DNA from 2 places in the Kribbella deserti genome. Region 1 is predicted to be linked to the other one. Evidence: riboswitches for the same ligand, from Rfam matches in the RefSeq annotation. Region 1 holds a riboswitch; the other holds the start of a gene.
The links. Region 1 has a riboswitch for glycine ahead of ACFFGN_RS23420 (L-serine ammonia-lyase). Riboswitches for the same ligand answer to the same signal wherever they lie in the genome.
Positions count from the first base shown of each region.

Region 2: another riboswitch for glycine. It lies ahead of gcvH (glycine cleavage system protein GcvH); the one in region 1 lies ahead of ACFFGN_RS23420 (L-serine ammonia-lyase).

Region 1 is NZ_JBHLTC010000030.1:157,527-171,878, forward strand. Features, by position in the region: gene ACFFGN_RS23385 (helix-turn-helix transcriptional regulator) at 1-648, shown strand, start outside; gene ACFFGN_RS23390 (ROK family transcriptional regulator) at 751-1,980, shown strand; gene ACFFGN_RS23395 (alpha/beta fold hydrolase) at 2,001-2,750, opposite strand; gene lysX (bifunctional lysylphosphatidylglycerol synthetase/lysine--tRNA ligase LysX) at 2,833-6,171, shown strand; gene ACFFGN_RS23405 (hypothetical protein) at 6,325-7,287, shown strand; gene ACFFGN_RS23410 (TetR/AcrR family transcriptional regulator) at 7,771-8,364, shown strand; gene ACFFGN_RS23415 (hypothetical protein) at 8,361-8,720, shown strand; gene ACFFGN_RS23420 (L-serine ammonia-lyase) at 8,848-10,218, opposite strand; glycine riboswitch at 10,294-10,386, opposite strand; gene ACFFGN_RS23425 (DUF3817 domain-containing protein) at 10,686-11,015, opposite strand; gene ACFFGN_RS23430 (alpha/beta fold hydrolase) at 11,348-12,688, shown strand; gene ACFFGN_RS23435 (S1 family peptidase) at 12,895-14,070, shown strand; gene ACFFGN_RS23440 (hypothetical protein) at 14,183-14,352, opposite strand, start outside.
Region 2 is NZ_JBHLTC010000009.1:32,667-47,018, reverse strand. Features, by position in the region: gene ACFFGN_RS08375 (peptide MFS transporter) at 97-1,560, opposite strand; gene ACFFGN_RS08370 (acetate/propionate family kinase) at 1,665-2,858, opposite strand; gene pta (phosphate acetyltransferase) at 2,855-4,987, opposite strand; gene ACFFGN_RS08360 (MurR/RpiR family transcriptional regulator) at 5,149-6,033, opposite strand; gene ACFFGN_RS08355 (hypothetical protein) at 6,285-6,422, shown strand; gene ACFFGN_RS08350 (family 43 glycosylhydrolase) at 6,463-7,770, opposite strand; gene ACFFGN_RS08345 (NAD-dependent epimerase/dehydratase family protein) at 7,886-8,698, shown strand; gene ACFFGN_RS08340 (DinB family protein) at 8,732-9,487, shown strand; gene ACFFGN_RS08335 (anti-sigma factor) at 9,504-10,244, opposite strand; gene sigK (ECF RNA polymerase sigma factor SigK) at 10,250-10,849, opposite strand; gene ACFFGN_RS08325 (GbsR/MarR family transcriptional regulator) at 11,153-11,899, shown strand; glycine riboswitch at 11,975-12,071, shown strand; glycine riboswitch at 12,073-12,172, shown strand; gene gcvH (glycine cleavage system protein GcvH) at 12,225-12,617, shown strand; gene glyA (serine hydroxymethyltransferase) at 12,614-13,894, shown strand; gene ACFFGN_RS08310 (helix-turn-helix domain-containing protein) at 13,891-14,352, opposite strand, start outside.

The DNA of each region.
Region 1 (14,352 bases):
TACGACGCGGAGAACCCGACCACCTTCCATGTCGCCGGGAAGAACGGCCTCAACCTCCTACTCGGCGTACTCGCCGGACGTGCGGGGTGGCAGCACTACGAAGCCGTGACGACTACAGCCGCCAGCAAGATGCGGTGGAACCGCCAGTTCGTGGAACTGGCTCATGCCGTTCTACTCGGCCGCGACGGTCGTACGGACGAGGCGTCGGCCGCGCTCGGTGACGCGGCCGATCTCTTTCCGATGGCCCGCCATCTGGGCAGGCGCTTGGTCGCCGAGGAGGCGCAAAAGCACGGTTGGGGTACGCCGATCGAGTGGCTGCGCGAGGCCGAGACGTACTTCCACGCGGCCGATATCGCGCCGGTGGCCAGTGCGTGCCGGGCGCTGTTGCGGCAGTTCGGCGCGTCGGTGCAGCAGCGCCGGACCGGGTCGGACCAGATCCCGCCCGCGTTGCGCCAGCTCGGCGTCACCGCCCGCGAGTACGAGGTGTGCCGGCTGCTGATCGAACGCATCGGCAACAAGACCATCGCGGAAAGGTTGTTTATCTCACACCGCACCGTCGAGAAGCATGTGGCGAGTTTGATGGCCAAGACCCAGCAGAATGATCGAGAGTCCCTGAGCGGCTTCGTTCGCCAGGTGCTCGCGGGGTGAGTCAACCGGCACGTGGCGCGGTTCTCAGTTATGAATCCTCGCTTCAATATATGGTGGAGGCGGCATGCTGAGCGGTAGCTGTGTAGTGGCAAGGGGCCCGAGATGAACAAAGCAACCGCAGGTGGCGGCGGTACGACGATGCTGCGCCGGATCAACGTGGCGGCGGTGCTCGACGCCGTCCGGCGCTCCGCGCCCGCGCCGCTGCGGGTGGCCGAGCTGGTGGAACGCACCGGCCTGGCCCGGCCGACCGTCGCGCAGGCCGTCGACGAACTGCTCGACGCGGGCTGGCTGCAACAGCACGGGCCTGATTCCGCGGACCGCTCTCTCGGCCGCCCGGCCATTCGCGTCTCGCTGCGGGGCCGCGCCGCGCCCGTGCTCGGGCTGGACGTCGGACCGCACCGCGTCACCGTCGGCGTCTCCGACCTGGCCGGCCGCAAGCTCGCGCTGGTACGGCGATCCGGCCCCGGCTGGACCGCGCAGGAACTGCTCGGCGTCATCACCGAGGTGATCGCGGAGGCGCTGGCCGAGGCCGAGGTGCCCGCCGAGGACATCGCCGCCGCCGTCGCCGCCAGCCCCGGCATCGTGGACGAGCACACCGGCCGCGTCCGGCTGGTACCGAGCGTGCCCGGCTGGTCCGCGATCGACCTGATCAAGCACATGCGCAGTCTGCTCGACTGCCCGGTGATGCTCGACAACGACGCCAACCTGGCCGCCCTCGCGATCGCCGCCGCCCGCGGTGGCACCGGCACCCTGCTCGCCGTCCAGTGGGGCGAACGGCTCGGCGCGGGCATCGTGATCGACGGCCGGCTGCATCGCGGTACCGGCGCCGCCGGCGAGATCGGCTTCATCGCGCCCGATCCCGACGACGTGATCGATCCGGACGACAGTCGCGGGCCGCTGGAACGCGCGGTCGGCTCCGAGGCGATCGCCCAGCTCGGCCGCCAGGCGGTCCAGGCCCATCCCGATTCCAAACTGGCCGAGCTCGGCAAGGACCACCAGCTCGGCACCGCCGACGTCTTCGCCGCCGCGGCCGATCGCGACCCGGCGGCCCAGGCCGTCGTTCAGCAGGTGGCCCGCGCCTTCGCCCGGGCCCTCGCGCCCGCCGTCCTGGTGCTCGACCCGACCGCCGTGGTGATCGGCGGCGGCGTGGCCCGCGCCGGCGCCGTACTGCTCGACGCCATCAACGACCACCTGCGCAGCCTCACCCTGAACCACCCCAAGCTAGAACTCTCCGCCCTCGCCGAAGACGCCGTAGTAACCGGCGCCATGCGAATGGCCCTAGACGACGTCTGGGCCCGCAAACTCCCCCAACCCGCCCTGGCCACCCCCTAAGCCACAGCCCTGTGCGGGCTTCAGGGGGCGAGGATGGCTTTGGCGATGGCGTCGGGGCGGTCCAGGTGGACCAGGTGGGCCGAGTCGGGGAGGGTGCGGAGGGCGGCCTTGAGGCGGGCGGCGAGGACTCGCTGGGGGCCCAGGTGGCAGCGGGCCGAGCGGGGGCCTACGCCGACGAGTTGAACCGTCGGGGGTGCGATCACCGGGGACTCGAGCAAGCGCGCGACCTCGACGGCCATCGGCCAGCTGGCGGAGAGCTCGTCCCAGAACTGGACCCACGAGCCGGGTGATCCGTACCGCTCGCGCACGGTTGCCCGGTGCAACGGGTCGCGATCGGTCTCGGTGCTCATCCGCAACAGCCAGCCTCGTACGACGGGACCGACCAGCGCGGGTAGTCCGACATGGCCGAGCGCGCGCAATCCCCTGCGGACAAGGCGATCGCCGATCCGGCCGGGGTAGAGCAACCGATGGCCCGTCTCGTCCGCCAGGCTGGTGTCGACCAGCACCAGGCGGTCCACCTCGGTGGGCCGGGTCAAGGCCCAGCGCAGCGCCGCCAGGCCGCCGATCGAATGGCCGACCAGGCCGATCGGCTCGCTGCCGTCCACCCCGGTGGCGGTGCGCAGCTCGTCCACCGAGGCGGTCACCGGAACCAGCCACGGATCGACCACCTGGACGTCGTACGACTCGGGCAACAGGTCGATCACGCCGGCGAACTCCTCGGCCGTTTCGGCGAGTCCGGGCAGCACGATCCAGCGCCGCGCGCGTGTCATTGTGATCTCAACTCTTCCCCGCCACGGCCCAAGATTCCCACACCGGATCAACAAGTCCGCGCGGTAGTGGAATGATCACGGCGTGCAGGTGCATTCTTGGCAGGCCCGGTTCGCGGGATTGTTCACCCGGATCGTGATCCTGGCGACCCTCTGGTCGTTCGTCGCGATCCCGCTGCACCTTGCGTTCCCCGACTGGGTGACCAAGGTCGACCAGGTCTTCGGATTCCTCGGCATTCCGGCCGGTCACACCTTCTTCTCGGCCGTCTACCTGGCCATCGTCGGCAGCGCCCTGGTCCGCGGCAAACGCGCCGCGCTGCTGTGGGTGATCGGCGTCTGGGAGATCCTCTGGCTGCTCGGCGGCCTGGGCATTCTGGTTGTCGACACCACCACGCTGGTGATGCCCGGTGATACCGAGCTGATCAACGAGTTCGGCCGCACCTCTTCGGCCGAACTGGCCGGCGCGGTCGCCCAGGTGGTCGTCACCTGCACGCTGATCGTGCTGCTGTGGAAGGCCCGGGCCCAGTTCCCCGCCCGGGTCACGCCGGGTTCGCGCCAGCTCGCGGTGATCACGCTGGTGGCCGGGCTGTTGCTGTCGGCCACGGTCTCGGTGGTACTGACCGAACTTTTCGACAACACCCTGACCGGCCAGAAACACAAGATCATCTGGGCGGTGAACGCCGCGATCGGGCGATCCGGCCCGATCGAGTCCGGCCAGCAAGGCCATCCCTGGGTCGCGCTGGTGGTCGGCGCGATCTCGGCCACCACGCTGTCCCTGGCGTTCGCGATCTTCCTGCGGTCCATGCGCAAGATCCGCTACCTGAGCCAGGCCGAGGAACTCAAGGTCCGCAAGCTGCTGCTCGAATCCGGCGAACGCGACTCGCTCGGCTATTTCGCAACTCGCCGGGACAAGGCGGTCGTCTTTTCGCCCTCCGGTGACGCCGCGATCGCGTACCGGGTGATCGGTGGCGTCAGCCTGGCCAGCGGTGACCCGATCGGCGATCCAGCCGCCTGGCGTGGCGCGATCCAGGTGTGGCTCGCCGAGGCCCGTACGTACGGCTGGACGCCCGCGGCGTTGTCGGTGAGCGAGGAGGCCGCCCACGCGTACGTCGGGGCCGGACTGCGCGCGCTCACGATCGGCGACGAGGCGGTCATCGACGTCGCCGACTTCACCCTCGAAGGCCGGACCATGCGACCGGTCCGCCAGGCCGTGACCCGGGTCCAGCGCGCCGGGTACCACGCGACCGTCGTCCGGCATGGCGAGCTGTCACCGCAAGAGCTCCAGGAGTACGTCGAACTGGCCGACCGGTGGCGCGGTACCAGGACCGAGCGCGGGTTCTCGATGGCGCTCGGCCGGCTCGGCGACGAGGCGGACTCGCGCTGCGTGATGGTCGTGGCCCGCGATGCCGAAGGCCAGGTGCGTGGCCTGTTGTCGTTCGTGCCCTGGGGTGTGCGCGGTGTTTCGCTGGACCTGATGCGGCGGGACCCGAAGTCGGCGAACGGCCTGATGGAGTTCATGGTCACCGCGCTGATCGACGCCTGCAGCGATCTCGGCGTCCACCGGATCTCGCTCAACTTCGCCATGTTCCGGGAGATCTTCAGCGACGCCGAGCGAGTTGGCGCCGGACCGGTGTTGCGGCTGACCAACGCCACGCTGACGGCGGCCTCGCGTTTCTGGCAACTGGAAAGCCTCTACCTCTCGAACGAGAAGTACCTGCCGCGCTGGTCACCCCGGCTGATCTGCTACTCCCGCGGTGGTTCGCTCCCCCAGGTCCTGCTCGCGGCCGGTACGGCGGAGGGCTTCCTGCCCGCGCCGCGCCCGTGGACCCGGGTGGACAGCATGCAGGCCTTTCAGCACCACGCGATCGCGGCGGCGGACGGGCCCGACTTCGCGACGGCGGTTCGTGAGCAGGAGGACCAGCTGCTCCGGCCCGCACTGCCCGAACGCAAGCTGACCGAACAGGAGCTGGTCCGCCGCGGCAAGCTCGACGGCCTGGCCGCGATCGGCATGGAGGCCTATCCGGCCGTCGTACCGTCGACCGATTCCCTCGGCCGGATCCGCGAGGTCTACCAAGGCCTGCCGCCGGACCACCGGACCGGCGTACGGGTCTCCACCACCGGCCGGGTGATGCGCCTGCGCAACCACGGGATCCGGGTTTTCGCGGATCTGCGCGACGGCTGCCACGACCTGCAGGTGATGCTGTGGGCGCCCGACTGCGGTGATGTTGCCCTGAGCAACTGGTTGCGTCTGGTCGACATCGGTGACCACGTCGGTGTCACGGGCGAGGTGATCACCACCAAGCACGGCGAGCTGACCATCGACGTGGCCGAGTGGATGATGGCCTCCAAGTGCCTCCATCCGCTGCCGGACAAGCGGCACGGCTTCACCGATCCGGAGGCCCGGGTCCGCCAGCGCCACCTCGACCTGGTGATGAACCCGGACGCTCTGCGCATGCTGCACTGGCGCAGTACGGCGGTACGCGCGCTGCGGGACGGGTTCGAGTCGCGCGGTTTCATCGAGGTCGAGACCCCGATGCTGCAGGCGGTCCACGGCGGCGCGAACGCCCGTCCGTTCGCCACCCACATCAACGCCTACGACACCGAGCTGTTCCTGCGGATCGCGCCCGAGCTGTTCCTCAAGCGCCTGAGCGTGGGTGGCCTCGGCAAGGTCTTCGAGCTCAACCGGAATTTCCGCAACGAAGGCGCCGACGCGACGCACAACCCGGAGTTCACCTCGGTCGAGGCCTACCAGCCGTACGCCGACTACACCGACATGCGCGAGCTGACCCGCGAACTGGTGATCGAGGCCGCCACGGCCGTCTTCGGCAAACCCGTGGTGCTGCGACCGGAGGGCGAGGTCGACATCTCCGGCGAGTGGCCCGTCATCACCGTGCACGACGCCGTCGCCCGGGCGACCGGTAGCGCGATCGACCCGGGTACCAGCGTCGAACGCCTGCGCGAGGTTTGCGCCGAGCACGGCGTACATGCCGGGTTCGGGCAGTCCGCGGGCGAGCTGGTGCTCGAGCTGTACGACGAACTGGTCGAGCCGGAGACGGGCCTGCCGACGTTCTATACCGACTTCCCGCTGGAAACCTCGCCGTTGACTCGTACGCACCGGACGGACCCGCGGCTGGCCGAACGCTGGGACCTGGTGGCCTTCGGCGCGGAGATCGGTACGGCGTACTCGGAGCTGGTGGATCCGGTCGAGCAACGGCGCCGGTTGACCGAGCAATCGCTGAAAGCCGCCGCGGGTGATCCCGAGGCGATGTCGCTGGACGTGGACTTCCTGTCGGCTCTGGAGTACGCGATGCCTCCGACTGGCGGTCTCGGGATCGGCGTCGACCGGCTGGTCATGCTGCTCACCGGGCAGAACATCCGGGCCACTCTGGCCTTCCCGTTCGTCCGGCCCAGCAACCGGTCCTAGCTGCGCCGGCTTTGGGCGCGGCGGGCTTTGGGTGCGGCTTTGCCGGCGGGAAGCGAGCGTTTGATCGCAACACGGCGGCGCCGGAAAGTGTCGGTGGGCTCGATTAGGCTTGTTTACAAGCGGTTTCGCCCAGCCTGAAGGTCGAGGTGGCATATGCCCCCGCTCGCCCGTGCCCTGCCCTACATCGCCGTTCTGCTCGTCTTCTCCTTGTCCGCCTGCGGTGGTTCGCCGGAACCCGAAAGCCGGCCATCCGCCGCTGGGACCAGCTCAGGCCCATCGACTCCGGTGGTCGAACCAACGACGGTTCCGACGACCGCTCCAACGACGGTTCCGACGGCGGAGACGCCTGCACCGTTGAGCGTTCCGGCGTACCGGGCGTTGCTCAGCCGGGTGGACGCGGCGATCCGTCCTGCCGCGCAGCAGGTGCATGTCGCGGGCACGATGCCTGCACTGACGGCGGCGCAACGCGCGCTGGTGCAAGCCTTACGCAAACAGGCCGATGGCCTCGCGACGGTCTTTCCACCCCCGCAGGTGGCGGCCCAGCATTCGGCCCTGACCACCTCCTTGCGGACCGCGGCCGAGCGCATCGAGGGCTACCGTGGCATCTCCGCCTGCGGTGGCGCGCCGGCGTTGAGCGACGTGATCGAGCGGGATCTGCTGGCCAAGAACTCCGTCGCCGCGTCGGCCGCGGCCTTACGGTCAAAGGGCATTCCGGTCGGCACGTTCCTGCCCGCCGCTCCGACCACCGGTAAACGGCGCGGCGAGAACGGCGAGGTGGTCGAACGCCGCGGATCGCGCGGATCCGCCCGGCTGGAGATCGACAACACGCTGAACACCCAGGATGTCGCGATCTCGGTGGTCACCGGCGCACCGACCAAACCCCAGGCGATGATCTACGTCCGCGCCCGCAGCCGAGCGACGTACCGGGGAACCAAAGGCACGTACAGCGTCTACTTCAAGTCGGGCCAGGACTGGGACGACCAGCGCCACCAGTTCACCAAGGACTGCACCTTCGAGAAGTTCGACGCCCCCTTCACCGCGGGCTTCCACTGGACCATCAGCCTGGTAGCCCGCGTAGGCGGCAACGCCTCCACCACCAAAGTCGACCCCTTCTAACTCGGCTCCCAACTCGGCGACGTAGCGGCCCGCCGGCCCGCCGCGATACCGGCACGACGCCGGCCGACCACAGGACCAGCGCCACACCCGGCGGGCCGTCGCGGTGCTACATCGACGCGGTGAACAACCAGGTGCTGACCAGAACAGCAGCGAAGTGACGGTGAGCGCGATACCGAGCGGGCCGCGGCGCGAAGCTCGGTAACCGTGGCGCCGTCGAGCTGGGACGACGAGATTGAGCACGCACTCGACGCCAACCAGCAGCGCCACCGCGGTGAAGTTCAGGCCGATCGCCAACGTACCGAAGTGATTGTCAGCACCAGCCCACTCAGCAACCCTGCAATCGCCGCAGTCCGGTAGAGCGTCGAAGTCATCTCGGCTGCCCTGCCTCTGATAACGTACGTTATGGATAACGCACGTTATAGTTTGGTCCAGCGGGTCCTGGCCGCAAGGGACGTGACCGAATCGTGTCGTGACGGGAGTCCAATGCCACGCAGTGAGCGGCCCGATATCCGGGAGCGGCTGCTGACCGGCGCGGCCGAGGTACTGGTGGCGAACGGGATCGAAGGGCTGACCGTGCGCCGGGTGGCCGAGGCGGCCGGCCGTTCGACGATGTGCGTCTACACCAAGTTCGGTAGCCGCCGCGGGCTGATGCACGAGGTCTTTGCTCAGGCCGAGGCGAGCCTGGCCGCGGCGCTGGCAAAGGCCAAACCGATCGACGGCGACGCGGCGCTCGGCCTAGCGGCGGCGTACCGGCGGTTCGCCAAGCGAAACCCCGCGGCGTACGCCCTGCTCTTCGAGCACCCGCTGTCCACCCTCGACATCGACGACTCCCTCCGCCGCAACGCGATCGCCCACATCCTCACCCAGCTCACCAATGCCACCCGAGCCGGCGCCGACGGCCCCGGCGCGGGCCAGGTGGATGCGGCGGCTTCCGGGGGTGACGAGCAGGCGGCAGTGGCCGCTTGGGCGCTCATGCACGGCCTCATCGCCGCCGAACGAACTCAGCCGGCGCCTTCCGGTGGCTGGGAGTCCTACTACCTGACCACAATCGGCAGCACCGCCAAGGAGCGATTATGAAACCCTCCCGCCCGTGGCTTTATGGTGGCGGCCTGTACGTCGTCACCATCACCGTGCTGATGGCGACAGCCCCGTACGCCGGGCCCGAATCGCTCTACGGCTGGACGCTCCTGGCATCGCTGCCGCTAGGAGTGGTCGCGTACCTGCTCACCTACTGCACATTCGTCGCCGGGCTCCTGCTTGGCTTCGACCCCACGAGCAGCCCGCTGTACTGGCTGCCATCCGCTCCCGTATGGACCGTTGCCGCAACAGGCAACGTCGCGGCCGCCTGGTTCGCCTGGACCGACCTCAGATCGACCTGCTTCCCCCGCCTCCAAGCCCACCTCTGCCCCCGAACCACCCCTGCAACGCCCTAGCCGCTAGCGCCCACGTATGCGGGTAGCCGCCGCGCATGGCCGGTTGGCCGCCAGGTGTGGGTTCGCGTCGATGTGCCTTGTTTGGTCGCCCGCACCTGAACGGTTCCCCCGCCGTCCGACGCGAGGGTCAGCACTCGATGACGTTGACGGCTAGGCCGCCGCGGGAGGTTTCCTTGTACTTGACCTTCATGTCGGCGCCCGTCTCGCGCATGGTCTTGATGACCTTGTCGAGGGTGACGACGTGTTTGCCATCGCCGTGCATGGCCATTCGGGCGGCGTTGATGGCCTTCACCGAGGCCATCGCGTTCCGTTCGATACAAGGGATCTGGACCAATCCACCCACCGGGTCACAGGTCAGACCCAGGTTGTGCTCCATCGCGATCTCGGCCGCGTTCTCGACCTGTTCCGGCGTACCACCCAGCACCTCGCACAGACCGGCCGCCGCCATCGAGCAGGCCGAGCCGACCTCGCCCTGGCAGCCCACCTCAGCCCCGGAGATCGAGGCGTTCTCCTTGTAAAGAACGCCAATCGCCGCCGCGGCCAGCAAGAACCGGACCACGCCCTCCTCCGATGCCCCCGGCACGAACCGCCGGTAATAGTGCAGCACCGCCGGAATGATGCCCGCGGCACCATTCGTCGGCGCCGTCACGATCCGGCCACCGGACGCGTTCTGCTCATTGACCGCAAGGGCGAACAGATTGACCCAGTCCATCACCTTGAGCGGATCCACCGAGTACCGGTCATCGCTCAGCTTCTTGTGCAGCGCATACGCCCGGCGCGGCACCTTCAGCCCGCCCGGCAGAACCCCCTCGGTCTCGCACCCCTCGCGAACGCAGTCCTGCATCACCTGCCAAATCCGCAGCAGGCCCGCCTCGATCTCCTCGTGCGTTCGCCAGGCCAGCTCGTTCGCGAGCATCACCTCGCTGATCGAGAGATGCGACTCGCGGCACCGCTGGAGCAGTTCGGCGCCACTCAGGAACGGGTACTTCAGCGGCGTACGGTCCGGCACGATCCGGTCCCCCGCGGCCGCGGTCTCGTCCACCACGAAACCACCGCCGACCGAGTAGTACGTGCGCTCGCGCAGCACCTCCCCGGCGGCGTCGCGGGCCAGAAACGTCATACCGTTCGGGTGGTACGGCAGAGCCTTGCGGCGGTGCATGATCAGGTGGTTCTCCTGGAAGGCGATCTCGTGCTCGCCACCGAGGCGCAACCGCCCGGTCGAGCGGATCGCCGCCACCCGGTCGTCGACGGTGGTGGTGTCGACCGTCTCGGGGTCTTCCCCCTCCAGGCCGAGCAGCACCGCCTTGTTACTGCCATGCCCATGCCCGGTCGCGCCGAGGGAGCCGAACAACTGTGACTCCACCGCCGACGTCCGGGCGAGCAGGCCGTCGGCCGTCAGGCCGGCCACGAAGGTGCGGGCGGCTCGCATCGGGCCCACGGTGTGTGAGCTCGACGGGCCGATCCCGATGCTGAAAAGGTCGAAAACGCTGATCGCCACGGAGGTTCCTTCTGGTCGTCTTTGACCGGTCGGTGTGCCTCCCCGCTCTGTCGAGCCGGAGCTCTCCAGAGGTGCCTAGCCCGGGCGGTGAAGGTGCCTGAGAGATTCTCGGGGAGAGTTGCTCCTACGGCGCCCGGATCTGGTCCGGGTCTCTCCCGCTCGGGTTCATGCGGCTGCTTTGCAGTTGTACGAACTGGAATTCTGTCGCGACGGTACGGCGCGTCCGACCGGCGCGTCAATCCGCCAGGACCGCCCTTCACCGGTTCGAGGGTCAACCTTCACCAGCCGGTCCACCCCAGCACCCTGCGAGTGGACGCGTGCAAACGCGACCACTCGCGGAAGCCTGGTTCAGGCGTGCACGGCGAACGACCTCCGCACCCGAGTGGACGCGTTCGTACGCGACCACTCGTGGGAGGAGAAGGTGGGCCGTGATCCCGGCAGCGTTGGCCGCTGGGTGGATGGGTGGTTCAGAGGCGGTGGGTGCGGCGGGCCCAGAGCTCGAAGAACCAGGTGAACAGCGGCGGGATGCTGGCGGCGAGCGCGGCCAGGGTGATCGGCCAGCTCCAGCGCAGCGGGCGGCGCACGGCCAGCACGGTGATCACGTAGGCGATGAAGATGCCGCCGTGGATCGGGCCGAAGATCTTCACGCCGATCTCGTTGTCCGACAGCACGTACTTGAACAGCATGCCGATCAGCAGGCCGGTCCACGAGATCGCCTCGGCGATCGCGACGGCACGGAACCAGGTGGCATGCCGGGTGGCACCGGTGGTCTGCGGGGCTTGCGCTGTCTCGGTCATCACCCAGCACCTTACCGGGGCGGCGCCAGGGACCCACGAGGGTCAGCCCGGATGTGGTGAAGACCACCGGCACCGAGGATCGAGAGGGTCCGTTCCCCCTCGAATCGAAGGACATTTCCGCTGTGAAAGCCCTCCTCCTCGCGACCGCCACTGGCCTGGTCGCCGCGGGCGTTTTGGTCCCTCCAGCCTCCGCCGCGCCCGGGAACGCGCCCACCGGCGTCATACCCGTCCCAGCCCGCAGCCCCGCCCCCAGCGGCGGCCCGGCCTCCGCCGGCGCCCTGGCCTCTAGCGCCGTGCGTGATTCACGCCCGCTGGTCTGGCGGGATTGCCCGGTGAACGAGAACGACCGCCCCGCACCCCAATGCGCGACTCTCGAAGTCCCAGTCGACTGGAACAACCCCGGCGGTCCGACGTTCGGCCTCCAGCTAGCCCGTCGTACGACGACCGACAAGGCGGCACGCGTCGGATCCTTGGTATTCGGCCCGGGCGGCCCGGGCGACTCCGGGGTCTACCGAGTCCGCGAAGGCGTCGGGCGCTTCAGCGACAACTTGCGGCGGCACTTCGACATCGTGAGCTTCGACCCGCGAGGAGTCGCCGGAAGCAACCCGGTGCGCTGTTCGGCGGCTCTACTCGCCAAGGCACCTTCACCGATTATCAAGAGCCAGGCCCAGTACGACGCCACCATCGCGTACAACCGGCTTCTCGCGAAGGACTGCCGCAAACACACTGGGCCGATCTTCGAGCACTTGGACTCGCTGCAAACGGTTAGAGACCTCGAAGCCATCCGTAAGGCCCTGGGCGACGACAAGCTGACCTTCCACGGCAGTTCCTACGGGACGATGCTTGGCTCGCAGTACGCGGAGGAGTACCCGCAGAAGGTTCGCGCGGTCGTACTGGAGTCAACGGTCGACCACAGCCTCAACACCCGGGAGTTCCTTAATACGCAGGCCGAGTCCGCCCAGGACTCGTTCGACGAATTCGTGAAGTGGTGCGGCCGTACGACGTCCTGCGTCCTGCACGAGGGCGACATCCGCAAGCTGTGGGCAGACCTCCTAGCCCGTGCGGATCGTGGCGAGCTTCCGAACCCGCGAGACCCCAAGCAGGCCCTCACGCCGTACACATTGAGCTTCCTCGCTACGAAGTTCCTGAAGGACCCGTCATGGCCGCAGCTCGCTTCGGCCCTGCAGGCGCTTGAGACGAGTAAGCCGCCTGTAGTCGAGCCGAACACCCCGGCGGGCCTCGGGCAGAACCCGATGCTGGTGTTCTGCCAGGACTGGAACCTGCCTGTACGCACTTATACCGAGTACGCCCGGCACCAACGCCGGATGGCCCGGATCGCGCCGGAAATGAAGTACCCGGGCGGGCTGATCGCCGTGTCCACTTGCCTCGGCAGTCCCCTCAAGGTCGGTAACCCGCAGCATCGGCTCGACGTACACACGGAGATTCCGTTGCTGGTAACGAACGCGCTGCACGATCCAGTTGCCGGGTACAACTGGGCGACCGCCGTCGCGCGTCAGCTCGGGCGCCACGGCGTCCTGCTGACGTACGACGGCTGGGGCCACGGGACGTACAACAGCTCCCCTTGTTCGAAGGCCTTGATCGACAACTACTTGATCGATCAAGTCGTGCCTGCGCGCGGCCTGCACTGTCCGGCGGTCGAACCCGCGAGCTGAGGGATCACCCTAGGTTTATTCCTGATGAACACAGGGTGACCCTCACGCTCGGCTCGGCCCGGTCGCAGTTGGCGAAGGCTTTCCCTTGACCGGGCCCGAGCAGGGCAACCATTACGTTCCGTTCGCTTGTGGTCATCATCCGTAGCATCAACCATCTTCCTCACCGTGGCCTTGAGGCAGGCCACCAGAGGAATCGGACGTGACCCATGCGTAGATCCATCGCAGCCGCAGCCCTGTCATTGGGACTGGGCCTTACCGCCCTCGTGCCCGTACAGGCAGCCACTGCGGCTCCGCCCGCCGACAAGGTCGACGGAGTCTATGAGGTTCTCGCCGAGGACTGGGGCATCTCCCCCAGCCAGGCGAAGGCCCGCCTTGACACCGAGCACAAGCTCGCCGGTGCACTGGACAAGGCCAAGACCGCCACGGACGGCGCCTTCTTCAACGAGGCCCGCCAACTGGTCGTGAACGTGCACTCGGAGGCCGCCGCCAAGGTCGCCCGTGCGAACGGTCTGACCCCGCGGACCGTCGCCCGCGGCGAGAAGGCCCTGGCCAAGCTGCAGGCGCGCGTCGAGAAGCTCGCCGCCCAGTCCAACCAGGTCCAGTCGATCGGCGCCGACCTGCCGACCGACCGCCTGCAGGTCGTGCTGATGCCCGGCAAGCAGACCCCGGCCACCGCCAAGCTGGTCAAGCAGCTCAAGGCGATCCCGGGTGTCGACGTCAGCACCAACTCGGTCACGCTGACGGCCACCGCGGACGTCATCGGCGGCCAGATCATGGACCTGGTGCCCGGCACCAACTGCTCGCTCGGTTTCCCGGGCTTCCGCAACGGCAACAATGTGCTGCTGACCGCCGGCCACTGCGTCGAGGGCTTCCCGGACATCGTGGACCGCTTCGGCACGCACATCGGCAAGGGCATCGCCACCCGCTTCCGTACCGGCCAGGCCAGCGTCGACATGGGTCTGATGGACATCGACGCCGAAGACGTCGGCCGCGGCTACATCGACAACCGCAACGGCACCACGACCCGGGTCACCGGTTCGTCGAAGGCGCCGGTCGGCACCACGATCTGCAAGGCCGGCAACACCACGGGCTGGACCTGTGGCCGGATCTCGCAGTACAACCTGACCGTCAACTACGGCGGCGCGGGCGGCAGCATCACCCGCACCAGCGGCCTGGCCCGCTCCACCGTCTGCACCGAGGGTGGCGACTCGGGCGGCGCGTACATCTCCGGCACCGTCGCGCAGGGCATGACCTCCGGCGGCCCGAACGACGGCCACGACTGTGGCTTCAACCAGGGCCACAACGCGACCGGGTCGTACTCGTTCTACCAGCCCGTCGTCGACGCGGCGAACTACTACGGCGTCAGCCTGACCCTGGGCTGATCCCCCGCCCGACCCTGGCCAGCGAGCCAGCCGGGCACTGCAAGCCACTCGCGCCCGCGAGGGTTCTGAGCCGCCACTCAGCATCCTCCGGGCGCGAGCTAGTTCCAGCCCGTCAGACGAGTTGGGCCTCGAGGACGCGTTCGAGCCGGGCGCCACGCTCAACTCGCTCGGTCAGTTCGGCCAGCTGGGCACAGGCCAGTTCGAGCGCCTCGGCCTGACTGGCGCACCCGTCGCTGTACCAGAACGGGTCATCGGGCTGCGGATCATCCGCGTCGTCGATAT
Region 2 (14,352 bases), on a different contig from region 1:
CTAGCCAACGTCTGACAACGGCGCTGGGCGGAGATGACGGCTGGCCACCAGGTCACTGTCCGCTCCGCCCAGCTAGGCAGGATGGTGCAGTGGCGGCTATTGGATGCCGCTCATCAGGCGGCGGATGGGGCGGGCGGCGATGGCCAGGAGTAGGCCGATGGCGATGGCTACGGCGCCGATGATGCCGAAATAGGCGGTTTCGTGGCCGGCGCTGTAGAACCGCGCAAGCACGCCGGACATCGCAGTGCCGAGGGCGACCGACAAGAAGAACAGCGCCACCATCTGCGTACGGAAAGCCGCCGGGGCGAGTTTGGTCGACAATGACAGACCCACCGGAGAAAGCAGCAACTCGGCGATGGTGAAGACCAGCAGCACACCGATGAGCCCGAGCAAGGGCGCACTGTTAGGCCCACCGCCGGACATCGGCAGGAACAGCAAGAACGCCACCCCCATCACCACCAGGCCAATGCTGAACTTGACCGGCGTGGACGGCTGCCGCGGCCCGAGCTTCGTCCACATCGCAGCGAACACACCAGCCAACGCGATGATCAGCACCGGGTTGATGGACTGCACGAACGACACCGGCATTTCCCAGCCCAGGATGGTGCGATCCAGGCGTTGGTCGGAGTAGATCGTCACGACCGTGAACTGCTGCTGGTACAACGACCAGAAGGCCGCACTCGCGATGAACAGGGGGATGAACGCGAATACCCGCCGCCGCTCCACTCCTTCCACCTGCTTGCTGGACAGGATCACCACGAAGTAGATCACCGCGGCGATCAGGCTGATCACGGCGACGATGGTGGCCAGTCGGTCCGCGGGCAGCAGTCCGGTCGACGCGAGCAGGGCGACGACTATCAGCGCCGCGGCACCGATGCCCGCGTACCTCAGCAACTGCCCACGCTCGATTGGGTTCGGGACTTCCCGCGCGGCCTCGGCCAACTGCCTACGGCCGAAGGCGTACTGGGTGAGTCCCAAGGCCATACCGACAGCCGCGAGCCCGAAACCGTAGTGGAAGCCGACGTTCTTCTGCAACAGCCCGGTCAGCAACGGACCGGCCAGCGCGCCGAGGTTGATGCCTAGATAAAACAGCGAGAAGCCCGCATCGCGACGCGTATCACCTTCGGCGTACAGGCTGCCGACCAGTGATGTGGCGGTGGCCTTGACGCCGCCGCTGCCCAGCGCGATCAGCACCAGACCGACGCCAACCCCCACCAGCCCCGGCAGAAGGGCCAAAGCGATATGCCCCACCATCACGACGACGGCGCTGTAGAACAGTGTCCGCTCCGCGCCGAGCAGCCGGTCCGCGAGCCAGGCGCCGAGGATGGTCGACAGATAGACCAAGCCGCCGTAGGCCCCGACGATGCTGGTGGCGGTGTCGCGGTTGATGCCGAGGCCACCGTCGGTCGCCGAGTAGTACAAATAGATGAGCAGGATGCCCTGCATGCCGTAGAAGGAGAACCGCTCCCACAGCTCCACCCCGAACAGGTTCGCCAGCACCCGCGGCTGACCGAAGAAGGTCTTTCCCGAGCGCTCCCGCTGCTCCAGCATCTCGCTCATACTCGACTCCCAGGCCCTTGCCTGGTGGGATCAGGCTGCGCTCCTGTCGGTGTGCTGTTCATCCGTCGGCAGTACCCAAGCGCACTCCCCTGAATCCACCGCCGTCAGGACCGGACGAGCTTGAGCGCTTCGCGGGCGATCTGCCACTCCTCGTTCGTCGGAATCACCAGCACCGCCACCCGACTGTCCTTGGTGGAGACGGCCCGGGCCTCGTCGGAGGACTCGGCGTTCCGTTCGGCGTCGATCTCGATACCCAGGCCTTCGAGACCCTCCAGCGAAGCCGAGCGCACCTCTGCGGAGTTCTGGCCTACCCCCGCCGTGAACACGATCGCGTCCACCTTGCCCAGTACGGAGTAGTAGGCGCCGACGTACTTCCTGATGCGGTAGCAGTAGACGTCGAACGCCAGTCGCGCCTGCTCGTCTCCAGCCTCTCGCTGGCGGGACAACTCGCGGAAGTCGTTCTCACCGGCGAGACCCTTCAAACCCGACTCGAAGTTCAGAGCGTGGTCGATCTCGTCCAACGACAACCCGGCCTCCCGGGCCAGGTAGGCGTGGATAGCCGGATCCACGTCTCCAGACCGCGTCCCCATCACTAGGCCTTCCAACGGCGTCAAGCCCATCGAGGTGTCCACGGACTTGCCGCCGCGTACGGCCGCTGCGGAACAACCGTTGCCCAGATGGAGCACGATCACGTTCACGTCGGCTGGTTCGCGTCCAAGCAGCTGTGCGGCCTGCTCCGAGACAAACGCGTGCGAGGTCCCGTGGAACCCGTACCGGCGTATACCGTGCTCAGCCAGCCACCCCCGCGGAACCGCGTAGGTATAGGCCTCGGGCGGCAGCGTCTGGTGGAACGCCGTATCGAAGACCGCCACCTGCGGTAGGTCCGGGAACAACCGTCCGGCTACCCGCATACCTTCCAGGTTGGCCGGGTTGTGCAACGGCGCCAGCGGCACCAGGTCGGACACCTCGTCGATCAGGTCCTCGTTGATCAGCGCCGGATCGCCGAACCGGGAACCACCGTGTACGACGCGATGCCCCACGGCGGCGATCTCGATACCGTCGAGCGACGGGCCATGCTCTTCGAAGGCGTCGATCGCCGCGCGCAACGCGTCCTCGTGAGAGCCGATCGGCCGCGTCGTACGGGTTTCGCCGTCCGGGCCGCGATGACGGAACACGCCTTCCGGTTCGCCGATCCGCTCGACCACACCGGCCGCGGCCGCCTCACCGGAACCGGCGTCGATCAGGCTGTACTTCAGCGAGGACGAGCCCGCGTTGATGACCAGCACGTGATCGTTCATCGGCCTTCCTCCTTGCCCGCCTGAGCCGCCCGATCCGCCTGGGCCGCTCGGGCCGCCCCGATGTGCCGCGCCTGGATGGCCGTGATCGCGACGGTGTTGATGATGTCCCGCACGGTGGCGCCGCGGGAAAGGTCGTTCACCGGCTTCTTCAGCCCTTGCAGAACCGGCCCGACCGCGACCGCGTTCGCCGAGCGCTGCACCGCCTTGTACGTGTTGTTGCCGGTATTGAGGTCCGGGAAGATGAACACCGTCGCACGGCCGGCCACGGGCGACCCGGGCAGTTTGGTCTTGGCCACGGCGCTGTCGATGGCGGCGTCGTACTGAATCGGCCCCTCGACAAGCAGTTCCGGCGCGCGCTCCCGGACGATGGCCGTTGCCTTGGACACCTTCTCCACGTCGGTTCCGGTGCCCGATGAGCCCGTCGAGTACGACAGCATGGCGACGCGCGGTTCGATGCCGAAGGCCGCCGCGGTAGCCGCCGAGGAGATCGCGATGTCGGCGAGTTGCTCCGCGGTCGGGTCCGGGTTCACCGCGCAGTCGCCGTACACGAGCACCTGGTTCTCCAGACACATGAAGAACACCGAGGACACCACCGATACGCCGGGCAGGGTCTTCACGACCTCCAGCGCCGGGCGGATCGTATGCGCGGTGGTGTGGATCGAGCCCGAAACCATGCCGTCGGCCAGGCCCATTTGCACCATCATCGTGCCGAAGTACGAGACGTCCTTCACCACGTCGCGGGCGCGATCGAGATCCACTCCGCGGTGCTGGCGCAGCCGGTGATACTCCGCCGCGAACTGCTCACCCAGCTTGTCGTCCTCGGGGCTGATGGTCCGCGCCGCCGAGATGTCCACGCCGAGGTTGGCCGCCTTCGCGCTGATCGCCACCGGATCCCCGAGCAGCGTCAGTTCGGCGACTCCCCGGCGCAGCAATACGTCGGCCGCACGCAGGATCCGCTCCTCCTCACCCTCGGGCAGCACGATGTGCTTGCGATCGGCAACCGCCTCGTCGATCAACTGGTGTTCGAACATCAGCGGCGTCACCGCGCTACTACGAGCCACCTCAAGCCGATCCAGCAGCGCCGGCCCATCGACGTACTGACTGAACAGGGCGAGTGCCGTATCCACCTTCCGCGGGGAGTTCTTCGTCAACCGCCCTCGTACGGCGGTGAGCGCGGTCGAGGCGGCATGCGTGCCGAGGGTGGTCTCGATGATCGGCATAGTGCTACCGACGCCTTCGAGCAGTCGAAGCACCTGTTTCGGCAGGGCGAATCCCCCGTTCAGGAAGATCGCAGAGACCTGCGGGAAGTTCTGCGACGCGTGCGCCATCAAAACGCCGACAACCACCTCCGGGCGGTCTGCGGCGGTTACGACCACAGCTCCTTCGAACAACCGGTCGAGCACGTTCGGCATGGTCATCCCGGCTACAACCAGTCCACTGACTTCCCTGGACAGCAGCGCGGGATCGCCGCTGAGCACCTGACCGTCCACCGCCCGCATCAGGTCCGCCACCAAGGGTGCACTCAGCACTGGGTCCTCAGGGATGGCGTACGCCGGTACGTCGGGCGTGGTGATCGCAGCGACGGCCTGGTCGAGTTCATCCTTGGCAACGCGGTTGGCGATGACTGCGAAGAGCGAACCGTGGTTGGCCGCCAGTTCCGCGGTAGCCATGTCCGTCAACGTACGGAGGTCCTCCGGCGCTCGGCCCGCTCCGTTGAGAACAAGCAGCACGGGTGCACCTAGGTTAGCGGCGATCCTGGCGTTGTAGGCGAACTCTGTAGGCGTCCCTACGTCGGTGTAGTCGCTACCAACGATCAGGACCGGGTCACCAAGTTCGGCCACGTCGCGGTACCGCTGCACGATGCGGTCCAGCGCGGCGTTGGGATCGTGGTGCACCTCGTCATAGGTGACACCGACGCAGTCCTCGTATGGCAACGCCACCGCATCGTGCGACGTCAGCAACTCGAGCACGTAGTCACGCCCGCCGTACAGCGCGGTATCCGGCCGCACGATCGGCCGGAACACCGACACCCGTTCGACCCGCCTGGACAGTTGCTCGAGCACTCCCAGAGCCACCGTGGATTTCCCGGTGTAACCCTCCACCGATGCGACGTACACGCTGCTTCCCATGAAGGCACCCTAAACACTGCCCGTAGCACCACCCCTGGTGACCGCGCGTTCGCTGCCTACCGGCGGAGTCGTCGAGCCCCCCGCAGAACCGCCGGAGGGCCAGGCAAGCCTCCAGGCCCGGGTTCTCGCGACTACGAACCACGCTGTCCCCGCTGACCCGCTCAGGGTTTGGGTTTGCGTTTGGGGGGATTGGGGGTGGTTCGGTGGGGTTGGAGGGCTTCGGCGGTGGAGACGAGCAGGGTGAGCGTTTGGGGGTGAGTGGCTTGGGCGATTCGGGTGTAGAGGATGTCGAGGACGAGGAACTGGGCGTGGCGGTCGGCGAGGGCTCCGGCCGGTTCGGCGCTGGTTTGGCGTCCGGTGGTGAGGACGAGATCGGCCGCGTCGGTCAGGGGTGAGCCGGGTTGGGCGGTGATGGCGATGGTGGTTGCGCCTTTGCGGCGGGCGGCCTGCAGCACCTCGATGGTTTCCACCACCTTGCCGGATGACGAGATGCCGACGAAGACGTCCGCCGGTTCGGCCAGGCTGGCGGCGACGAGGCCAGTGTGTACGTCGCTGGAACTCCAGCAGGTGATAGCGATCCGCTGCAGGCGCTTGGCGAGTTCGTTGCCGCTCACGCCGCTGGTCCCGACGCCGAAGAAGTGGCAATGCCGGGCCGCGATCAGCTTCTCGACCACCTCGTCGACGGCGGCCAGATCGAGTTGCTCGGCGGTTCGGGACAGGGCTTGCACGTTGGTCGCGACCAAGACCTTGAGGACTTGTTCCGTGGTGTCTTCCGGCCCGATCTCGCGGCCGATGTCGTCGCTCCAGCGCTGCGCGCCCGTCCGGCCGACCTCTTCGGCCATCGCGATGCGCAGTTCGGCGAATCCCTTGAGGCCGCAGGCGCGGCAAAAACGCGTGACGGTTCCCTGCGACGTGCCGGTGCGCTCGGCCAGTTCGGTAATCGTCAGCCGCGCGGCCACGGACGGCTCGGACAGGACGAAGTCGGCGATCCGCCGCAACGATTCGGGCAGGCTCGCGCTCGCCGCCCGCACGCTGTCCAAGGTCACGGCGTTCTCCTCTCCCTGCCACCGAGAGGTAGCCGGATAATTATCGCTCAGCGTCGCCGGAAAGGGCAGATCCGGAAATAATAATTGCGCTTCAGTCTTGCGCGGCCTGTCGATCCGAGCCCATCACCGAAACGTAGTCAACCGGCCACCGCCCCGCCGGCACGGCTCGCCGCGGGTGCCCGAACCCCTTACGCCCAACCAGCTCGTCCCACCGAAGGCCGGCCGGACAGGCGGTGGCGATCCTCGGCAGTATGGCGGCCGCGACCGCGCGCGACAACGCGGGCGGACCAGGCGTACCAGGAGCGAGCTGGCGCGCCTCCAACGTCACCTTCCCGACCATGAACGGCGACAAGGTGGCTCAGCTGAGCGCGTCCACTGAGGATGGGTGAACGCCGTACCGCATCCGGGTACGGCGTTCACCCCATGCGTCTACTGGACTTCGAGGAAGTCGACCTCGGCATAACCCGCACCCTTGGTCAACCGAACCCGATTGAACCCAGCGTTGAGGGTGATCGAAACCGAGGCCTGCCGCCAGTTGTCCCACCCGGTCGCGGGATAACTCACCGAGCCCTGGTTGTTGCCGTTGACAACAACACCGTGGCTGGCGGTACCAGCCGTGCCGTTGGCGTAGCTGACGTGCAGGGTGTAACCACCCGCGCGAGGCGCGTACACCGTGTTCTCGACCCACGAGTCCGCGAAATCGATGTAGGCGGCAACGGCTCCTCCCGAGGCCCCGGCCGCGCCGGTACGGATCCGGCAGTGGTTCAGCGTTCCGGCTTCGGCCTCGTACCGCACGCGGCTCCCCCGTACGACCGGGTAGTCGTTGGCCCAGCCGAGGTCCGCGACGTACATGTGCCTGGATCCGTTCACCCAGCCATGCAGGAACACCTTGTCGGCCGTGAAGTCGGCACCACCCGGGCCGCAGATCCGGTTGTCGAAGCTGGCGGTGGTCATCAGCGGTCGATAAGCAACCGTCCACGGGCCACTGAGGGAGGTCGCCGTCGCATACGAGGTGAGGTAGTTGCAGTCGACGTAACCACCTCCTGAGTAGAACAGCACGAACCTGCTGCCGCGCTGAACCAGGTCAGGCGCCTCGATCACGCCGCGGGACGACAACAGCGCGGTATTGCCGCCGGTCAGGGCCCTGCCGTTGTTGGTGGTCCGAGTCAGCCATAGCGTCGAGTTCACGCCGATCGCGTTGCCGTCGTTCTTCCAGAGCAAGTACCGCGTCCCGTCCGCGGCCACGAAGGTGTTCGCGTCGATCGCACCGCCGAGGTTCAGCGGGCAGATCATCGGCGCTCCCTCGGCCGGGGCGAACGGGCCGAGCGGCGAACTCGCCGTCGCGACCCCGATGCACTGACGCCCACTCGACCGATGCCACGCCGTGTACGTGAGGGTGAAGCTGCCGTCCGGATTGCGATGTACGTCGGGCGCCCAGGTCCGGCCGCCCTGGGCCCAGCTGGCCGACGGGCCATCCGGCATCGCGTCGCCGCGAATCGTCCACGGCCCGTTCGCCGCGGGAGCACTCGCTACGGGCACGTTGCCCCGGCCGTTGTTCGTCGAGTAGGCGTACCAGGTACTACCGACCTGGATCACGTCCGGATCCGGGAAATCCGCGGCAATCACGGTCTGCGGAAACACCGCGGCCGCAACAGCCTGGTCACCGGCCGCGGCCGGAACGACGGGGGCGGCCAGCACGGCCAGTGCCGTCATCGCCACCAGCACTCGTCTACCCATAACAACTCTCCTCAGGTGGGCGGAACCTGCGAGGTTTCACTTTTACATCGTTTCACCGGCCACCGCGAGACCTCAGCCCCAACAGCATTTCGCCGGTCCGGCCTAGGATGATGCGATGCGAGTCTGGGTCAGCGGTGCACGCGGCAAACTCGGCGCCGAAGTCTGCCGCCAACTGACAGCGGCAGGCCATGAAGTCACCGCGGCCGACCTGACCGGCGACGCACCCGTTGACCTGATGGACCCGGCGTCCGTTCGCGAGTCGCTGACCGGCGCGGACGCCATCGTGCACTGCGCGGCGATTCCGACTCCGGAGGCGATCGACCCGGCGCAGCTGGTCCTGCGGAACACGATGACCACCTTCAACGCCATGGAAGAAGCCTGGAAACTCGGCATCAGGCACGCGGTTCTCGCCTCGAGTGGCTCCCTCTACGGGCCCGCCTGGTCACCGGTCGACCTGCCGTGGCCGTCGGCACCGGTCGACGAGCAAACTCAACTGCAGTACGTCGACCCGTATGCCCTCAGCAAGGATTTCCTGGAGCGGACCGGCGAGATGTACGCCCGCAGGGGTATGCAGGTGACCGCCTTGCGGTTCCACTGGATCCTCACGCCGGCCGAAGTTCGTGAGTTCGTCGCCGAGGCGCCACCAGCGGCCAACGCGTCCAACCTTTGGGGCTATGTCGACCTTGGCGAGGCGGCCAGAGCGTGTCTGCTGGCCCTTGCTCCGCGGGCGGACATTGATCGGTTCCTGACCTTACTGATCACCGCCGAAGACACCGGATCCCGCCGCCCGACCGCCGAACTGCTTGCTGAACACGCGCCGGCAACCACAGTGACCAGGCCGTTGCCAGGTACCACGTCGGTTTTCGACTGCGGTCGCGCCGCGTCGACGATCGGCTGGACCCACCAAAGCCGCTGGCGCACCGGGTAGCAGCAACGATCACGAGTGCGGCAGACTGCTGCGATGGCTGCCGAATATGTTCAAAGTGACCAGTTTCGTGGTGCCCGCATTCACCTGTGCGAACTCGGCGATCTTGAGATCCGCGACTGCGAGGTCAGCGGGCTGAAGATCGTCGACTGCTACGGCAGCGACGTCTACCTTGGTGGCGACTTCGAGCGCGTGGTGGTCAACGACATCGATGTGACCGCGTACGTCGAAGCCGAGCTCGACCGGCAGCACCCCATCCGGGCGATGGCGCGTGACGCCGCCTCGGTCGACGACTACCGGGCGGCCTGGCAGGCCATCGAGACGATGTGGCAGACCACGCTCGACCGCGCCAGGTTGTTGCCTGAGGCAAAGTTGTCCGAGCGGGTCAACGGCGAGTGGTCATTTGTCGAGACCCACCGGCACCTATTGTTCGCCAGCGACGCCTGGCTCGGCAGCGCCGTACTCGAAGAGGAGGCGCCGTACCACCCGCTGGGTTATCCCGCCGGCGGGATGCCGGCCGAGGAATCGGCCAAGCTCGGGCTCACGCTCGACGCCAAGCCAACGTTCGACGAGGCACTCGCGGCGCGGCTGGCCCGCATGGCCACGATGCGGCGAGTCATCGACGAACTCACCGAGGCCGAACTCGACCGGGTCTGCGCGCGCAAACCCGCACCGCCGTACCCCGATCAGGAGTACGTCGTACGCCGCTGCCTCAAGGTGGTGCTGAAGGAAGAGGCCGAGCACCACCGTTACGCGGTGCGCGACCTGGCCCAACTCGAGGCCACCGCCTGAGCCGCGGAGAGCCGGCTTAGGCCATCGGGACGATGACGGCGGCCGGCATGCTCGGTTTGGCCGAACCGCCTTCCGGTTCGACGGTCAGGCCGAAGGCGGCCATGCCGGCGACGCCCGCGACGACTCGGGCCGGTTCGTCCGAGTCCGGATCCGCCAGCCCGACGGAGTGGGCGGTTTTGGACTTGTCGATCAACCACAACTGGTACGTCCGCCCCGAGGGCAGGTCCGGCAAGTCCTTCAGTACGACGACCGCGGTGTCCTTGCTCGCCGAGGACACCACCGTGGCCTGCCCACCGTTGGCGACCGCGCCGTGGGCGGTGCGGGCGTCCGGCTGAGCGAGTACGGCCGCGATGGACTCGTTGACGCGGCGGGTGGCCGCGTTGTCGCGGTACTGATCGATGGCCACGCCGGCCATTCCCGCGATGATCGCCACGGCCGCCGCAAGAGCGAACAAAGACCTCCGGCTGACCCCCCGGCGCTGCACTGCAGTTGCAGGGGGCGACGGGGGCGACGACATGCTGGATGAGGGCGGCAGTTGCTCGACCTGCGCGATGGACGCCATCACGCTGGCCTTGAGCCCGGCCGATGGCGGCGTGGCCATGCCGACACTGAGTTTCGCGGTGGCTTCCCGCAGCTCGGCGACTTCGGCCGCACACGACGCGCATTCGGCCAAGTGAGCCTCGAACCGGGCCTCGTCTTCCTCGGGGAGCGCGTCGAGTACGTAGGCGCCGGTCAGCAGATGAAGGTCTTCACTCATCATCGTCACTCTCCCGCCAGGCCGAGGCAGTCGCGCAGCCGGATCAGGCCGTCGCGCATTCTCGCCTTGATCGTCGCCAGCTTCGCATCCAGCAGGGCCGCCACTTCCCCGTAGGTGTGGCCGCCGTAGTACGCCAGGGTGATCGACTCGCGCTGCAGTTCGGTCAGCGAGCCCAGGCACCGGCGAACCTGCTCGGCCTCGAGCCGGTTGATGACCGAGTCGGTGACCTGGTCGAACTCCGTCTCCACCGACTGCGCGGCGACGGCCTGATCGCGATTGGTCGCCGCCTGGGCGGAGCGGACCCGGTCGATCGCGCGCCGGTGCGCCATCGTCAGCACCCACGTGATCACCGAACCACGGCCGGCCTCGTAGCGGGCGGCGGTGCGCCACACCTCGATCATGACTTCCTGGGCGACTTCTTCGGATTGGGCCGGATCGCGCAGGACCCGGCGAACCAGGCCAAAGACCCTGGGCGAGACCAGGTCGAACAGCGAGCTGTAGGCCTCGGTATCACCACGCGCCACCCGGGCCATCAGTTGCGCGTCGAGCGGCGGTGGTTCCTGACCGCCGTTTCCGGGCCAGGGCCGAGCCGTGGATCGATCCACAATCGCTCCTCGCGCGAAACCTGTCAGTAGCGGTGGCTGAATCCTCACGCTACCTCCGATTGCCCCGCCAGACCTCGTCCAACGAACCGCGCCGACATCTGAGGCGCTTCCGCAATGTTTCCGACCCATAAAACGCTACGTTGCGTTCCCCGAACACGCAATCGCAGCGCCTGCATCAACGCAGGTCAACACCTCAAATAGACGAAGAGAACTCGCCATTTCAATGCAACGTCGACTCAACAGACGTTGCATTGAAGTGCTAGCCTGCGCGGGACGGGCGAAACCGCACGAAGGGAGCTGGTGGTGCCGGGAGGCAGACTCACCCAGCAGGAGCGCCAGCAGATCGCCCTGGGCCTGGCGGACAGCCTCGCCTATGCGGAGATCGCCCGGCGGCTGGATCGCCCGACCTCCACCATCACCCGTGAGGTGATGCGCAACGGCGGCCCGACCGCCTATCGGGCCGACCTCGCCCACCGCGCCACCGAACGTCGTACCCGTCGACGTCCACAAGCCCTGCCGCGCGAACGGCGCGCGCTCACAAGCGGCCATGGGCGCGACGACGCGGCGGTGCGCGAGTACGAGGAGACGTTCACGACCCTGCTGATGCGACAGGGCTTGCCCCAGATGATGGCCCGGGTGCTGACCTGCCTGTTCGTCACCGACGCGGGCAGCCTCACCGCGGCGGACCTCGTGCAGCATCTCCAGATCAGCCCGGCGTCGGTTTCCAAGGCGATCTCGTTCCTCGAAGAGCAAGGCCTGATCCGACGCGAGCGCCGAGACGACAGCCGTCGCGAGCGGTACTTCGTCGACGACGACGTCTGGTACCACTCCACGATCGCCGGCGCGCGGGGCATCGCCCAGGTGGCCGAGACCGCCCGGCAAGGCGTTCACGTGCTCGTACCCGGCACGCCGGCCGCTGCCCGCCTGGAGAACATCGCCCGCTTCAGCGACTTCATCAGCGAGGCGATGCTGCGTGCCGCCGAACAGGTCCGCGAAGTGCTCCACACCAAGCCCGAAACCACTCCGGACGACATCAACAACCCAAGCTGAGATGGCTGGGTGGAGATTGACGGCGTACGAGGTCTCGACCTATGGTCACCGGACCTAACTGCATATAGCGCTGTTCGAATCGGAGCGGGAGAGCTCTCACCGCACCACGGTTGAGGCGCCGGAGGAGCAACTCTCCCCAGAAACTCTCAGGCCCAGTCACCGCTCCGGCGAGGCGAACTCTGGAAAGACGGGACCGCCATCGGTCCCGCACCCACGGTGCAAGCCGCCCACCAGGCGGCGAAGCTCTCAGGTAGCGATGACAGAGCGGGGAGGTCACCCAACGGTGGCGCGCGCCGCGCGCTGCCCGAACCAGGGAGCCTCCGCCGTGCCCAACCGAACACCGCTACCTGCCCAGCTGAAGTACACCGCCGAGCACGAGTGGCTGGACCTCGGCGACGATGCCGCCACCGTCGGCATCACCGAGTTCGCCACCGACGCGCTCGGCGATCTCGTGTACGTCGACCTGCCCGCGGTCGGCACGATCGTCACCGCCGGCGAAACCTGCGGCGAACTCGAGTCGACCAAATCGGTCAGCGATCTCTACGCGCCCGCCGACGGCGAGATCGTCGAGATCAACGAAGCCGTTGTCGCCGAACCGTCACTGCTGAACGCCGATCCCTTCAAGGCCTGGCTTTTCCGCCTCAAGGTCGCCCGAACGCCCGACCTGCTCGACGCCACCGCCTACCAGGCCCTCACCGAAGGCGAGGCGGGCCAGTGAGCACGCTCGATCAGTCCCTCGCCGAGCTGGATCCCGAGATCGACGCCGCCATCACCGCCGAACTGAACCGCCAGCGGCAAACCCTCGAACTCATCGCCAGCGAGAACTTCGCCCCACTCGCCGTCCTCCAGGCCCAGGGTTCCGTACTCACCAACAAGTACGCCGAGGGCTATCCGGGCCGCCGCTACTACGGTGGCTGCGAGTACGTCGATGTGGTCGAGCAACTCGCGATCGACCGGGTGAAAAGCCTGTTCGGGGCCGGATTCGCCAACGTGCAACCGCATTCCGGCGCGCAGGCCAACGCCGCGACGATGGCCGCGCTGCTCGAACCCGGCGATACGATTCTCGGCCTCGATCTCGCCCACGGTGGCCACCTCACCCACGGCATGCGGCTGAACTTCAGCGGCAAGCTCTACAACGTCGTCTCGTACCACGTCCGGCAGGCCGACGGCCGGATCGATCTGGACGAGGTGGAACGGCTCGCCATCGAACACCGGCCGAAGCTGATCGTGGCCGGCTGGTCGGCGTACCCCTTGCACTTGGACTTCGCCGGCTTCCGGCGGATCGCCGATCAGGTGAACGCTTACCTGATGGTGGATATGGCCCATTTCGCGGGCCTGGTCGCGGCCGGGTTGCACCCCAACCCGGTTCCGTACGCGGACGTGGTCACCACCACGACGCACAAAACCCTGGCAGGTCCGCGCGGCGGAGTGATCCTCACGAACCGCGCGGACCTCGCCAAGTTGCTCAACTCGGCGGTTTTCCCTGGCCAGCAAGGCGGACCGCTGGAACACGTGATCGCGGCGAAGGCCGTCGCGTTCAAGGTCGCCGCGACGGCCGAGTTCGCCGACCGCCAGCGCCGTACGCTCGAGGGCGCCCGGGCTATCGCCGGACGGCTGCTCGCGGACGACGTACGAGCCGCGGGGATCTCCGTACTCACCGGCGGGACCCAGGTGCACCTGGTGCTGGTCGACCTCCGCAACTCCGAACTCGACGGGCAACAAGCCGAGAACCGCCTCGATGCGATCGGTATCACCGTGAATCGCAACGCCGTGCCGTTCGATCCGCGGCCGCCGATGGTCTCGTCGGGACTACGCATCGGCAGTCCCGCGCTGGCCACGCGGGGATTCGATCACCCCGAGTTCAAGGAAGTCGCCGACATCATCGCGACCACGCTGATCAAACCGCCAACCGACGCCCTGCGGGACGAACTCCGCCACCGGGTCTCCACTCTCGTGGCGAAATTCCCGCTCTATCCCACGCTCGCCTGCGGCTAGCTGCTGGATGCGTCGGCGAGGTCGAGGCCCGTGAGTTCGCGGATCATCGCCAGCCGGCGCACCAGCTCGCCGCGGTCTATGCCCAAAATGGTGGCCGTTCGCAACGGATCGCTGCCCGAGGCCAGATACGCGTCGACGGTGTCGATCATGATCGCCTGCCGGCGTTTGAGCAGTACGTCGACCACCCGCTGGATCGCGGCGAAAAGCTCTCCGGCCACGGGCAACGGATCACCGGTCGGCGCGTCGATCCACGACACCGCGGCCTCGGCGTGCCCCTCGTGCGCGGGCAACTCGATCCGGCTCCCGGCGGACAGCACGCTGAGGCCCGCCTGAACCAGCTGTTGCGGCAGCTGCGGAAATCGCCCAACCGCGAGCAGCGTCCACGTCGTACGGTCCGCGGCCTTCAGCATCGGGCCGAGCGCCTCCCGCACGCCCGCGGTACGACGGGCCACGATCGC